DNA from 3 places in the Alteromonas mediterranea DE genome. Region 2 is predicted to be linked to each of the others. Evidence: predicted binding sites of a transcription regulator. Region 2 holds the regulator's gene; each other region holds the start of a gene.
What was found. The regulator ArgR, encoded in region 2, controls arginine synthesis, uptake and breakdown. The targets are predictions, from matches to a motif close to ANTGAATANNTATTCANT.
Positions count from the first base shown of each region.

Region 1: a site for ArgR is predicted at 2,137-2,154, ahead of MADE_RS15480 (N-acetylmuramoyl-L-alanine amidase). Genes of this name have one in related genera too.
Region 3: a site for ArgR is predicted at 2,482-2,499, ahead of MADE_RS02370 (aspartate aminotransferase family protein). Genes of this name have one in related genera too.

Region 1 is NC_011138.3:3,489,980-3,494,304, reverse strand. It holds gene gltB (glutamate synthase large subunit) at 1-1,516, opposite strand, end outside; gene MADE_RS15480 (N-acetylmuramoyl-L-alanine amidase) at 2,191-3,138, shown strand; gene arcB (aerobic respiration two-component sensor histidine kinase ArcB) at 3,236-4,325, shown strand, end outside.
Region 2 is NC_011138.3:3,824,267-3,828,591, reverse strand. It holds gene MADE_RS16970 (TonB-dependent receptor) at 1-408, shown strand, start outside; gene MADE_RS16965 (type 1 glutamine amidotransferase domain-containing protein) at 601-1,284, shown strand; gene argR (transcriptional regulator ArgR) at 1,369-1,833, opposite strand; gene mdh (malate dehydrogenase) at 2,073-3,011, shown strand; gene MADE_RS16950 (hypothetical protein) at 3,202-4,011, opposite strand; partial or broken gene MADE_RS20375 (peroxidase family protein) at 4,148-4,325, shown strand, end outside.
Region 3 is NC_011138.3:528,993-533,317, reverse strand. It holds gene trpS (tryptophan--tRNA ligase) at 1-108, shown strand, start outside; gene MADE_RS02380 (anthranilate synthase component II) at 208-792, shown strand; gene MADE_RS02375 (HDOD domain-containing protein) at 1,087-2,253, shown strand; gene MADE_RS02370 (aspartate aminotransferase family protein) at 2,720-3,928, shown strand; gene astA (arginine N-succinyltransferase) at 3,949-4,325, shown strand, end outside.

The DNA of each region.
Region 1 (4,325 bases), 330 kb from region 2:
AATCGTAAACCGTGCGCTGGCGCGATGACATTACCGCCATTGGCGTATCGTCGCCCATAGAGCCAACGGCTTCTTGACCGTCTTTCGCGAGAACTTTTACAACTTGTTGAATTTCTTCGTAGCTGTAGGCGTGTAGCTTGTGGTAGACCGCCATGGCATCGTCATCAAATACGCGCTTACCAATAAGCGAGGCATCAAGCTGCTCAATTGGCGTAAGGTGACGAATGTGCTTATCTAACCACTCTTTATAAGGGTGGCGAGCTTTAAGGTCATCATCAATTTCTGTAGAGCGCCAGATTTTGCCCGTGTAAGTATCTACGGCAAGCATTTCACCTGGACCAACGCGGCCTTTCTCAATCACGTCAGCTTGCTCGTAATCCCAAATACCTACTTCTGAGGCTAGAGTAATAAACCCATTTTTGGTAATGACATAGCGAGCTGGACGCAAGCCGTTTCTATCAAGGTTACAGGCTACGTGACGGCCGTTGGTTAAAACGATACCGGCAGGGCCATCCCATGGTTCCATGTGCATTGAGTTAAACTCGTAGAATGCACGAAGGTCATCATCCATGGTTTTGTTGTTTTGATAGGCTGGTGGAACCAGTAAACGCATGGCACGGAATAAATCCATACCGCCAGCTAGAAATAGCTCTAGCATGTTATCCAGCGATGACGAATCAGACCCTTCGGTATTCACGAAAGGGGCGGCGTCTTTTAAATCTGGAATAAGTGGCGTTGAAAATTTCGCGGCACGTGCCATTGCCCAGTCGCGGTTGCCTTTGATGGTGTTAATTTCACCATTATGCGCAAGGAAACGGAAGGGTTGAGCTAGCGGCCAGCGTGGTAACGTGTTTGTCGAGAAGCGCTGGTGGAAAACGCAGATCGCGCTTTGCATGCGCTCATCGGCAAGATCGTGATAGAAGGCTGGCAAGTCTTTTGGCATCACCAAGCCTTTATAGATCGTTACTAAGCCTGATAAACACGCTACGTAAAAATCTGGATCTGCTTCAAGGCGTTTTTCAGCGCGGCGACGGATCATATATAAGCGACGCTCAAGGTCGCGTTTTCTCCAGCCCGCTGGTGCGTTCACAAATACTTGTTCAATTTGTGGAACGCCTGTAAGCGCTAATTCACCCAGTACCGAGCGGTCAACAGGCACTTCGCGCCAGCCCACTACTGAAAGTGTTTCTTTTTCAAGTTCTTCATTAAGTACTTCACGCGCGGCTTGCGCAAGTACAGGGTCCTGACTTAAGAAAATCATGCCCACGCCGTATTTTTTGCTGAGTTTCCAGCCATTATCTTCGGCGATTGCATGGAAGAACGCATCCGGCTTCTGTAGTAATAAACCACAGCCGTCACCGGTTTTCCCGTCTGCGGCGATACCGCCACGATGCTGCATACGGTCAAGGCCGTGTATTGCAGTGGTTACCAATTCATGACTGGCTTCCCCGTGAGTGTGAGCGATTAAGCCAAACCCACAGTTGTCCCGGGAATCATTGGGATTATATAAACTCATCTCTTAACTCCTTCAACCTTAAGACTGGGCAAGGTATGCGTTGCGTGTAGATGCGCCTAGGTGTGCGTATCACAACATTGTTAGACGTCTTTTTTGCTTGCGCGCGGTATTGCTCGCAATATGCGTCTTTCTTGTCGTTTATTTATTATTAGAGGATACCAGTCGTTTCCGCATTTTTATGCATTATTGCCATGCGGGCCGTACAAAATACCCACATTGAAAACTAAAATCAAACGCTAAAATTGTAAGCGTTATATAGTTTTTGTATAAATATAATTAATTTCTTTAAATACATGTATTTATATCCCGTTGCTTACAATTGTAATAAAAATGTTATCAAGTGAAAAAATTAATAATTCACCAGTACATAAATGATATTAGTTCTCATTTGAATTTTAATGGTGAATAAATATTCTTTATTTTCGTTGTTTTATGTTGTCAATGTGGGTTTGCTGTGTATTTTTATTAAATTGTAAAGTTATGATTCCACAAATATTAGCTGTTTGCTATATTGGTTAAAAGTTGTTCAAATGTAAGGCTAGGTAAAAACATAGCCTGTAGTTCGCAGTATGCTCACGCACGCTGAGAGTGCAAACAATGCGTAAGCTCTGGTGATATGAAAAGAATAAAAATTCACTGTAGTCGCGTGCAAACTAATCAATAAGGAATATTGAATGACTATCCTACACGCGACACCTAGGCTCTCATTTGATGTATACGAACACCGCCTCATTGGTGAAAATGTCAAATTTACTGCTTCACCGAATACTTCTGGGGCGTTTCAGACTGGCGCTCCCGATACCATTGTCATTCATTTCACTGCTGGAAGTAGTTTAGACTCCTCTGTCAACGTCTTAACTAATGCTGAAAGTGGTGTTTCAGCGCACTTCGCTTTAGGGCGTAACGGCGATATCGTTCAAATGTTGCCCACCAACAAAATAGGGTGGCACGCTGGCAAAAGTCATTACAAGGGGCGAAGCGGGCTAAACAGATACTCCATAGGAATAGAGCTAGATAATGCCGGGCAACTAAAGCCTAGAGGCGACGGCACCTATGAAAGCTGGTTTGGGAACGTTTATAGAGAAAGTGAAGTGATAGCTGCACAACACCCCAACCAATCAGTTTTAGGCTATTGGCATAAATATACTGATATTCAGATTGCCTCCACAATAAGCCTGTGCAAAGTGCTTTGCGAACACTACCCAATTTCTGTTGTGGTAGGTCACGATGAGATAGCGCCTTCGCGTAAAGTAGACCCTGGTCCGGCATTTCCGATGCATCAAATCAGAGAACAGGTACTGCTTGAAATAAGTGAAGACGAAACGCACACGGAAAGTAACGGTGTCCATACGGGCAGCTTACAAAGAGAAGCGCACGATGCCGTGCCGCGACATATTGCCAGCCCGGTAAATCGCGTGGCTAACGTAAGTGCTAACGCACTCAATGTGCGTAAAGGGCCAAATGTCTCTTTTCCTCTTATTGAAAATGGGTTGCACAAAGGTGAAGTATTAAAGGTGCTAGAAAAGCAGGGAGAGTGGGCGAAAGTCTCCTTTACAAAAGTAGGTTGGGTTAACACCCGTTATATTAATGAGATTACAGAAAAGTCGCCGTTTAAAACGTAGCGTTACGTTATGAGGTTACAGTTAGCGTGTTTAACGCATTCCCGTAGTGGTGAAAGCCTGATAGGATAAAGGCAAAATAAGCTTATATTAGACGTACATGCATTCAGATTCACCCAACGATTCTTGGGCAATTCGTTTTGCTCAATTTGTGCAGCGTTTCGGCACGCTAAAGCTCAGCATACTATTTGTTGTTCTTTCGCTTGTATTTACGCTAGGCGGCTCATACGTAATTCGCGTTAGCATGGGCAGCCAAGTTCAGCCTGATGACTTCATCAGCGCAGTTATTCTAACTATGCTGTCGGCACCGTGGGTGCTGTATTTCTTTAGTGAATTAATTAAACAGTTAGAAAACTCACGTACCAATCTTAAAGAGGTAGTGAGTCAACTAGAGAGCTTGCGCGAAGAGGATGTTTTCCTTAATCGAGAACTTCAAAGTAATATTCGCCAGCTTAATCACGAGATAGAGCAGAGGAAACAGGCGCAAGAAGAGCGCGAAGCGCTGTTCAAAGACTTAGAAAGAGAGATTCAAGACAAGTCAGAGCAAGAGGCACAAGCACGCCGCTTATCTACTTTATTGCGTTCAATTATTGATGCCTCTCCCGACCTCATTTATTACCGCAACGAAGAGGGCCGTTTTGCAGGTTGTAACCGCATTGCAGAGTTAATGACGGGGAAAACTGAGCAAGAGCTTCTGGGGTTAACCCCTAAAGACGTGTACGAAGAAGAACTGGCCCGACAAATTGTTGCCAGTGATCACGAGGTACTCGAAACCAACGCAAGTATTACGGAAGAGTTATGGCTGCGCTTCGCCGATGGCCGCCGACGCTACTTCGAAATGAAGCGCGTGCCTTTCTTCGACAAAGAAGGTAATCGTTTGGGGTTATTGTCGTTTGGTCGAGACATGACGGAACGCAAACAAGCCGAAAATGCCGCTGCTAAAGCCAGTACTGACAAAACCCGTTTTATTGCCACGATTAGTCACGAGCTTCGCACGCCGCTAAACGGTATTGTGGGCTTAAGCCGAATGTTGCGCGACACAGAATTGTCAGATGAGCAGTTCAGCTGGGTAAGCACTATTTATGCAAGTGCGATTACTTTGGGCAATATTTTCAATGACATTATCGACCTTGATAAGTTAGATAGGGACAAACTTGAATTAAGCCTTAAAACAATTTCGCTCAAAGACT
Region 2 (4,325 bases):
GATCAGACAAACCGTGATGGTGATGTACTTCAAACTGCGGAAGAAGCTCAAAGACAGTTCAACCGTTGGGTTGAAGATAACGGCTTTGAGCGCGGCGAGATCCTTGAGCGTAACAGTGAAACTGCTGATTGGTGGTTTAAAGCTGACCTACGTGTATCTCAAGAGCTACCTGGCTTCTATGAAGGTCATACAGCAAGCGCGTTCTTCGTAATCGAAAACTTGACCAACTTAATCAACGACCAATGGGGTGACTTCCGTCAAGGTAGCTTCGGCGGTGATGAAGTTATTGCTGCGGACTTCAATGACGCAGGTCAATACGAGTACAGCGCGTTCTCAAGACCAGAGCAGAGCGTATCTCGCGGTCCTTCTCTTTGGGAAATCCGCGTAGGTGTTAACTACCGCTTTTAAGAAGTAGTAAACACTAACTACAAGTTGTAGTGTTAGGTGCCACTCTCCTTAACTGGAAGTGGCACTTTTTTATGCCTGCGATTTATCTCACACACCTGTTACTGAGCGCGCATAGTCTTTGCTTATGATCTAAGTCTCTCCATTGAACGAACAAACACATGATAAATTTTTAGATGCTCGCAAGGAGGGCTTATGTCAAAACGTATGCTAATGGTAATGACGTCTCACGAAATTATGGGTGACACCGGCGAGAAAACCGGCATGTGGCTAGAAGAGTTCGCTGCGCCATACTACGCATTTAAAGATGAGGGATATACAATCACCTTAGCGTCACCGATGGGCGGCCAGGTACCGATTGACCCCAATAGTCTTGCAGACGACGCAATGACGGACGATTCGATTCGATACACGAAAGATGAGCTGGCTCGAAGCGCCATAGCGTCTACTATTCCGCTAGAAGATGTACGTGCAGATGAGTTTGACGCTGTCTTCTACCCGGGCGGTCATGGTCCGCTATGGGACTTATCAGATAATGCGCATTCCATTAAATTGATTGAAGACACTATCGCAGCCAATAAACCCGTTGGGGCTGTGTGCCACGCGCCCATCGTGCTAAAAGATGTTAAGACGCCAGATGGCAAATATTTGGTTGATGGCAAGCAGGTTACTGGCTTCTCAAATAGCGAAGAAGCTGCGATGGAGCTTACTGACGTAGTCCCTTATCTGGTTGAAGACGAGCTAGTTAAAAAGGGCGGTAAGTATGAAAGCGCGGATGATTTTGCTGTTAAAGTCTGTACAGATGGATTGTTGGTGACGGGGCAAAACCCGCCATCGTCACGTCCTGCAGCCGATGCATTGATCAAACTTCTATCTTAAGAACGTTTTAATTTGTAATGTAGTTGGAAACCGCATCATGTATGCGGTTTCTTGTTTTCGGTTGCCTAGCTTTTAGCGCCCTGGCTAGACATTCTCAAATAAATCTTCTACGCGCTGTCTTAATTCTTCAATTTTAGTGACATCAGCGGGAGCGATGAAAATGGTATCATCACCAGCGATTGTACCTAACACGCCATCTTTTTTACTTAGCGAGTCAAGTAAGCGGGCGATAAGTTGAGCTGCACCTGGACTAGTTCTTATGATGACCATCACGTTGTTGTGCACAATGTCTAATACAAGCTGTTTGAGGGGGCTTTTAGCCGTAGGCATACCTAACTCAGGGGGAAGGCAGTAAACCATATCACCGCGCGCGTTGCGCGTTCTCACAGCCCCAAATTTACTTAACATTCTTGAAATTTTAGACTGACTGATATTGTCAAAGCCTTGTGCTTTTAATGCGTCAACAATTTCGCCTTGTGAACCATAACTTTCCGCTTTAAGAATCTCTTTAAAAGCCTTGATGAGTTGCTCTTGTTTTGCGTTTGCCATTAGCGCTCTTTTCTTTTCTGAGGGTTTATGTGTGGTGAATTTTATTTGTTATGCCCATATTGTGCCGTACAGGTAGACTTTGCGCAATTTCTTTGCATAATCATTCATGATAATGAATATCGAGATAAAATCGCCATAAATAACGTTAATAAGACGATCCGGTGATTGAGTTTTCCCCCGCGTTGCATTAGTGTGACGTTCCGTTTAAATACGTGAAGTAATCCCATAGGAGAAATGGTATGAAAGTAGCCGTGTTAGGTGCTGCCGGTGGTATTGGTCAGGCGCTGTCTTTGTTGTTGAAAACACAATTGCCAGCAGGTTCAGATTTAGCGCTTTACGACGTAGCGCCAGTTGTTCCTGGTGTTGCCGTTGATTTGAGCCACATCCCCACTGCGGTAAAAGTAACCGGTCACGGTAAAGATGACCTAGCTGATGCACTAACTGGAGCAGACGTTGTTCTAATTCCAGCGGGTATGCCTCGTAAGCCAGGTATGGATCGTTCTGATCTGTTCAACATCAACGCCGGCATTGTTAAAAACCTAATCGAAGGTGTAGCTGATAACTGCCCGAACGCGTGTGTTGGTATCATCACTAACCCAGTTAACACTACTGTTGCGATTGCAGCTGAAACGCTAAAAGCAAAAGGCGTTTACGACAAGAATAAGCTTTTCGGTGTAACGACACTTGACGTTATCCGCGCTGAAACGTTTGTTGCTGAACTTAAAGATGTTGACGTATCTTCAGTGCACGTACCGGTAATCGGTGGTCACTCTGGTACTACAATCCTTCCTCTTCTTTCACAAGTTGAAGGCGTAGAGTTCACAGACGAAGAAGTATCTAGCCTAACCACTCGTATCCAGAATGCGGGTACTGAAGTGGTTGAAGCAAAAGCGGGCGGCGGTTCTGCAACTCTTTCAATGGGTCAAGCAGCAGCACGCTTCTGTCTATCTCTAGTTGCAGCAATGCAAGGTGAGAATGTGGTTGAGTACACTTACGTACAAACTGACGACAGCGACGACGCAGCATTCTTCGCACACCCAGTACGCCTTGGCGCAAACGGTGTTGAAGAAATCTTGCCATACGGCGAGCTTAGCGCATTCGAAGAAAAAGCGAAAAACGACATGCTTGAAGGCCTACGTGGCGACATCAAGCTAGGCGTTGACTTCGTAAACGGCTAATCGGTGAGTATCATTGGCGGGCCTTTGAACGTAGGCACGCCGTGAATACTTCCCTGTAGGCTTCGCCACCGCTTCTCTGCGGTGGAGAGCCTACATTTTAATTACGTTCTCAGACTTCACATCAAGTTTCCACTTTATTATCAGCTCTTATCACCCCAGCGATTAAAGGTTCTGTTACGACCTTTGTGTATTAGTTAAGTGAAAGATATTTCGTGATATCGAAAAGCCTGATTTCACCGGCATCTAAAGTTACACCTTTATGTACAGCGTAAGCGTAACCTTTTAATACGCTATTGCCTTCAGACATAAGGAAAAGATGGGTAGCAAAAGTCGCGTGGGAAGTGGTTATTTCAACAATAGGGTATTGAAGCGAGATATTTTTCGGTGAGATCTGTGTGCTAACAGCCAATTCACTCGTCTCCCCTTTTCTGAAAACCGTGAGCGACCCTTGTCTATCTTCATACAACTGAAGAAGAGCCAATTCTGGTTTATCTAAATAATGTAAAATGCCCACCCACAAACCGTACGGCGTCTCGTCGTTTGCGCGTTCCGCATTGTTTAGCAAAGTACCGTATTTCTCGAAAAACTTGCGAGGCGTTGAGCTAGATTCTTGTTTTATGAGTCGGTAACTAGTGGAAAGTAAGCCTTTATTGTCATTGTAGTTTGATTCAAGCGCGGTAAAGCTGGTGTCTAGGTAAGGGGACAGAGTAAGCGAACGGGTTACGTCTTCTTCGATAATGGTACTGATCGTACATCGGTTCTCTTTACAGGATATATCCTCATCACTAAAGGCTGAGCGTTTGGCGTACCTCAGGCCTGAAGGTATGTGGATTTCATAAAGAAAATGTTCGCCGCTATCGTTTATTTGGAGAAGTTTATACTGCATTTCATCTTCACTAATTCCTTCCCACAATCCGGGTGACAGTGATAGCGGTTTCGCTTGTAAACTTAATGTCGAAATCCCCAACAATAAACCTGCTAAGGCCGGTAGCAAATGCATGTTTAGTCCTTTATGAAATTGTTATGTCGATAAATAAGATAACGGTTTTTTTTCATGATTAAAGCTATTTGAGTGATTGGAGGGAAGAATATTGCTAAGCGAATGCTCTGGTTGTTGATTACTGCCCGTTTGCGGTGGCAGAGGTAACGCTTCAACAGGTAACCAGCGTTTTGCGCCTCTAAACTCGTGGCCAGACAACGTTAACTTAGATAAAGCTCGCCGTTTGCTTTGGCCAATTAAAAAGAAGTATGGCAACAAACTGAGCTGTGCTGATTTATTTGTCCTAGCAGGCACTATTGCCTATGAAAGTATGG
Region 3 (4,325 bases), 1.2 Mb from region 2:
GCTTACCTTGACGATGTTATGCGTCAGGGTGCGGAAAAAGCGTCTGCTCGCGCTGCAGAAACGCTCGCAAAGGTATACAACGCGGTTGGTTTTATACCTAAGCCATAAGACTACGCTGCCAGTTTGTTATGAAAGCCACGACGGGCAAGTATCACCCTTCGTGGCCATCACTTTCGCCTAACAGGATTACCTAGGAATAGCGCTGCTGTGTTGCTGTTAATTGATAATTTCGATTCATTCACTCATAACCTTGCTCGGTACTTCACAGAACTTGGTGCCAACGTTGAAGTGGTGAGAAACAATGCACTGACTATCGACGACATAGAACGCCTTGCCCCTTCACAGCTTGTTATATCCCCCGGTCCGTGTACACCGAACGAAGCCGGTATAAGCTTATCTGCTATTTCTCATTTCCCCGGTAAACTGCCTATTTTAGGTGTGTGCCTAGGCCATCAGGCTATCGGCCAGGTGTTTGGTGCTGATGTAGTAGGCGCTCAAGAAATAAAACACGGCAAGGTTTCCACGTTAAAGCACAAGCAAACCGGTTTGTTTAAAACGCTTCCCAAAGCCTTTAACGTTACCCGCTACCACTCACTTGTGTTAAACCCAACAACAATGCCTCGTTCTCTTCAGGTTGACGCATGGTGCGAGACCGCACAAGGTAGGAAAGAGATCATGGCTATTTCGCATACCCAACACCCCATATGGGGGGTACAGTATCATCCCGAATCACTGCTCACTGAACATGGTCACAGTGTGCTAGACGCTTTTTTGCGCTTCAAAATGCCTTAAGTTAATTCAACTACTGCCGATACGTTTTAGTAGTGTAAAAGCTGACGCTTTAAAGGCAGTATTTCTCGCAATTCACTGATTTTTCGTTTAACTTTCATAAGTCCATTTAGTGTTGGCACGCTAAATAGTGGTTATGTATCAACGGGGAAGCGCTATATCAGGGTTGATGAAAAATTATGTCGTTCGAAAAGCCGTAGCTGTTATTTATTCCATTGCAGAACGAACGTTATAAGGCCCCTGATGTACGATAATATTGCCGTTCAACAAAAAGTTATGAGCAGGAGTGCTTTTAATATGACAATGGGGGCAACCACACCGCCCACAATCGACGAACGATTCGAGAACATGCTTATTTCTCCAGAACGCGTGCTCGAAATGCTAGGAAGGCGTCGAGTTGGTGAAGTGAGCTTCGAACAATCTGAACAAGGTGACGCTCGTCGGCTACTGCTGAATGTTGAGAAAGTGGCGATTGAGAATAAGCGCCTGCAAGAAAAAACGGAAGCAACCTATCAAGAGTCGGTAAGCCATCAACTTCACGAGATACTTTTCGAAGAGTTGACCGAGCAACTCAGCTATACCGACGAACTTGTACAAAACGTACTTAATTTACCAGAAAACATCGGCGAATTGCTTGATGCGCTCTCAGTAAGGGCGTGTTCTGTCTCTAAATTAGAGCCCATCGCCGCTACCATGCCGTGGCTTTACGATGAGCTTATCGTTGTCGTTAATACCCCCCAATTTAGACGTAAAGACTCTCGCGGTCGCATTATCGTTGTTGAAACGCTGAGAACGGCGCTTAGCTTTTTAGGTATAGAAAACTTACGCACCTTAATCCCTTCGCTAATTTTAAAGCGCGCTATGCCGCAAATTACCGACCCCTATCCGTTAATCAAGCAAAAGCTTACACGCTATTCGACGGGTGTAGCCATGACAACAAAGCGCTTAGGGATTATCAATGACATTAACAAAAATACCGCCTATACGTTGGGTATGCTAAGTAACTTAGGGCGCTGTGCAGTAACACGGCTTTACTTCAAACTGTTTGATAAAATTCAGCTTCACCTGCTAAAAGAGTGTCAAAAAGACAAGGAGCAAAAGCGACATGAAGCCTTACTTAAAATAACTCCCTCAGCAAATCATCTTATTGCTATGCAACAAGAGTTTGCCGATGCAGTAAGTGCCGACATCATGGAATGGATGAATTTGAAACGGCTGCCTATAGCATCGCCTATGCGGGATTGTGCGAACAAGATACCGGCTGAAAGTGGTAGCCTGTGCAAAGTACTTCATCAGGCTCGCTCTTATACACAAGTTCGGATGTTACACCAATTGAAACTGGTTGAGATGAAAGATGTAAAGCCTCTTTTTGTAGAACAAAAGTACCCTCAAGGGGCCCTTGAGAAACTTAAAACTATCGATATTTTTACTCTTCCATTAGTTAAAAACGAAGACAGTCATTAAAAATTTAGTGGATATTCATGCACTCGTTATGCAATGTGCAACATGAAATTCACTTATCCTCTAGAAAACGGGCTTTCCTTACGGCTTTGCCCGCCAACCTCAGTATAGACATGCGTGTTTGGACGATACTTTTTTCAACAATTTACTCGCGCAGCAATGCTGCTATAGCCAGCGTATAACCGTTTTCCAAGCAGAAAACTCGATTATTACTAAATGATATAGCCCAGTAGTTAATAGTTATTCACTTTTCCTGCAAATTAAGCCACAGTCCTTATAAATAAAGGGCTGCAGCCTTTTAGGAAGAAGACAAATGTTAAAAAAAATGGCATACTGTAAACCAAATCCGATTAGTTTTTATGCGCTAAAATAATGTTGCGTGCTTAAGAGTGGGAAGAAATTCTCTTCCAATGCTTTACGAACATGAACACAAAAAAGTGGTTTAGCGCCCAATGCAGAGGTAACAAAGATGAACGTAACTCGCGCTACATTTGATGATGTAATGGTTCCTAACTATAACCCAGCAGGTATGGTACCTGTTCGAGGTGAAGGTTCACGCGTATGGGATCAAGAGGGTGCTGAGTACATCGACTTTGCAGGCGGTATCGCAGTAAATGTTTTAGGCCACTGCCATCCTGAGCTAGTTAAAGCACTAAATGAACAAGGCAGCAAGCTTTGGCATTTAAGTAATGTATTTACCAACGAACCCGCGCTTCGCCTTGCTAAAAAGCTTAACGATGCCACCTTTTCCGACAAAGTTTATTTTGCGAACTCAGGTGCAGAAGCTAATGAGGCGGCGCTAAAATTAGCTCGTCGCTGGGCGCTAGACAAGCACGGCGAAGATAAGAACCAAATCATTGCGTTTAATAAAGGTTTCCACGGCCGTACGTTCTTTACCGTAACGGTTGGGGGTCAAGCGGCTTACTCTGATGGTTTTGGCCCTAAGCCGGGCGCAGTTGACCATTGTGATTACAACGACCTCGCTGCATTTGAAGCACTTATCTCTGACAAAACCTGTGCGGTAATGATGGAGCCATTGCAAGGCGAAGGCGGCATCATTCCACCAGACGCTGACTTTGTAAAAGGGGTTCGCGAGCTATGCGACAAGCACAACGCGCTACTTATATTTGATGAAGTCCAGTCAGGCGTTGGTCGTACTGGCCACCTGTATGCTTACATGGGTCTTGGCGTAACACCGGATATCCTTACCACAGCAAAATCGTTAGGCGGCGGCTTTCCAATTGGTGCCATGCTAACTACAAATGATATTGCCGCACACCTTAAACCAGGCACTCACGGCAGTACGTACGGCGGAAACCCATTGGCCTGTGCGGTTGCGGAAAAAGCATTAGATATCGTTAATCAGCCAGAAGTACTTGAAGGTGTACTTAAAAAAGAAGCGCTTTTCCGTGAGCTTTTAGGTGCGATTAACGAAAAATACAACGTATTTGAAGAAGTTCGTGGTCAAGGCATGCTGCTAGGCTGTGCACTAAATGAAAAATACCAAGGTCGCGCCCGTGACTTCATGATGGCAGCAACGAAAGAAAACCTAATGTGCTTGGTTGCCGGTATGAACGTGATTCGTTTTGCGCCTTCATTGGTTATCCCTGATGAAGACATTAAAGAAGGTTTAGCACGTTTTGAGCGCGCCGTTGCCGCCGTTGTAAACGCCGAATAATTACAACACGAGTAGCGAACATGAATATCATTCGCCCTATTACAAAGGCCGACTATAACGCGCTGAAAGAAATTGCCGTTGAATCGGGTATTGGCTTTACGTCACTGCCCGTTAACGACGAGTTACTACAGCGCAAAATTGATCGTGCAGAAACTGCGTTTAACAAACCTAACGTAACCGAGCCTGGCGATGAGTCATACTTGTTTGTAATGGAAGATACCACTTCCGGTACGGTTGTGGGCACGACAGGTATTGAAGCTGCAGTTGGTATTGACGATGCTTTCTATCACTACCATTTAAGTAAAGTAGTGCATGCTTCTCGCGAGCTAAACATTCACAATACGGTAGACATTTTAACGTTTTGTAATGACTACACCGGTGTCACTGAAATCTGCAC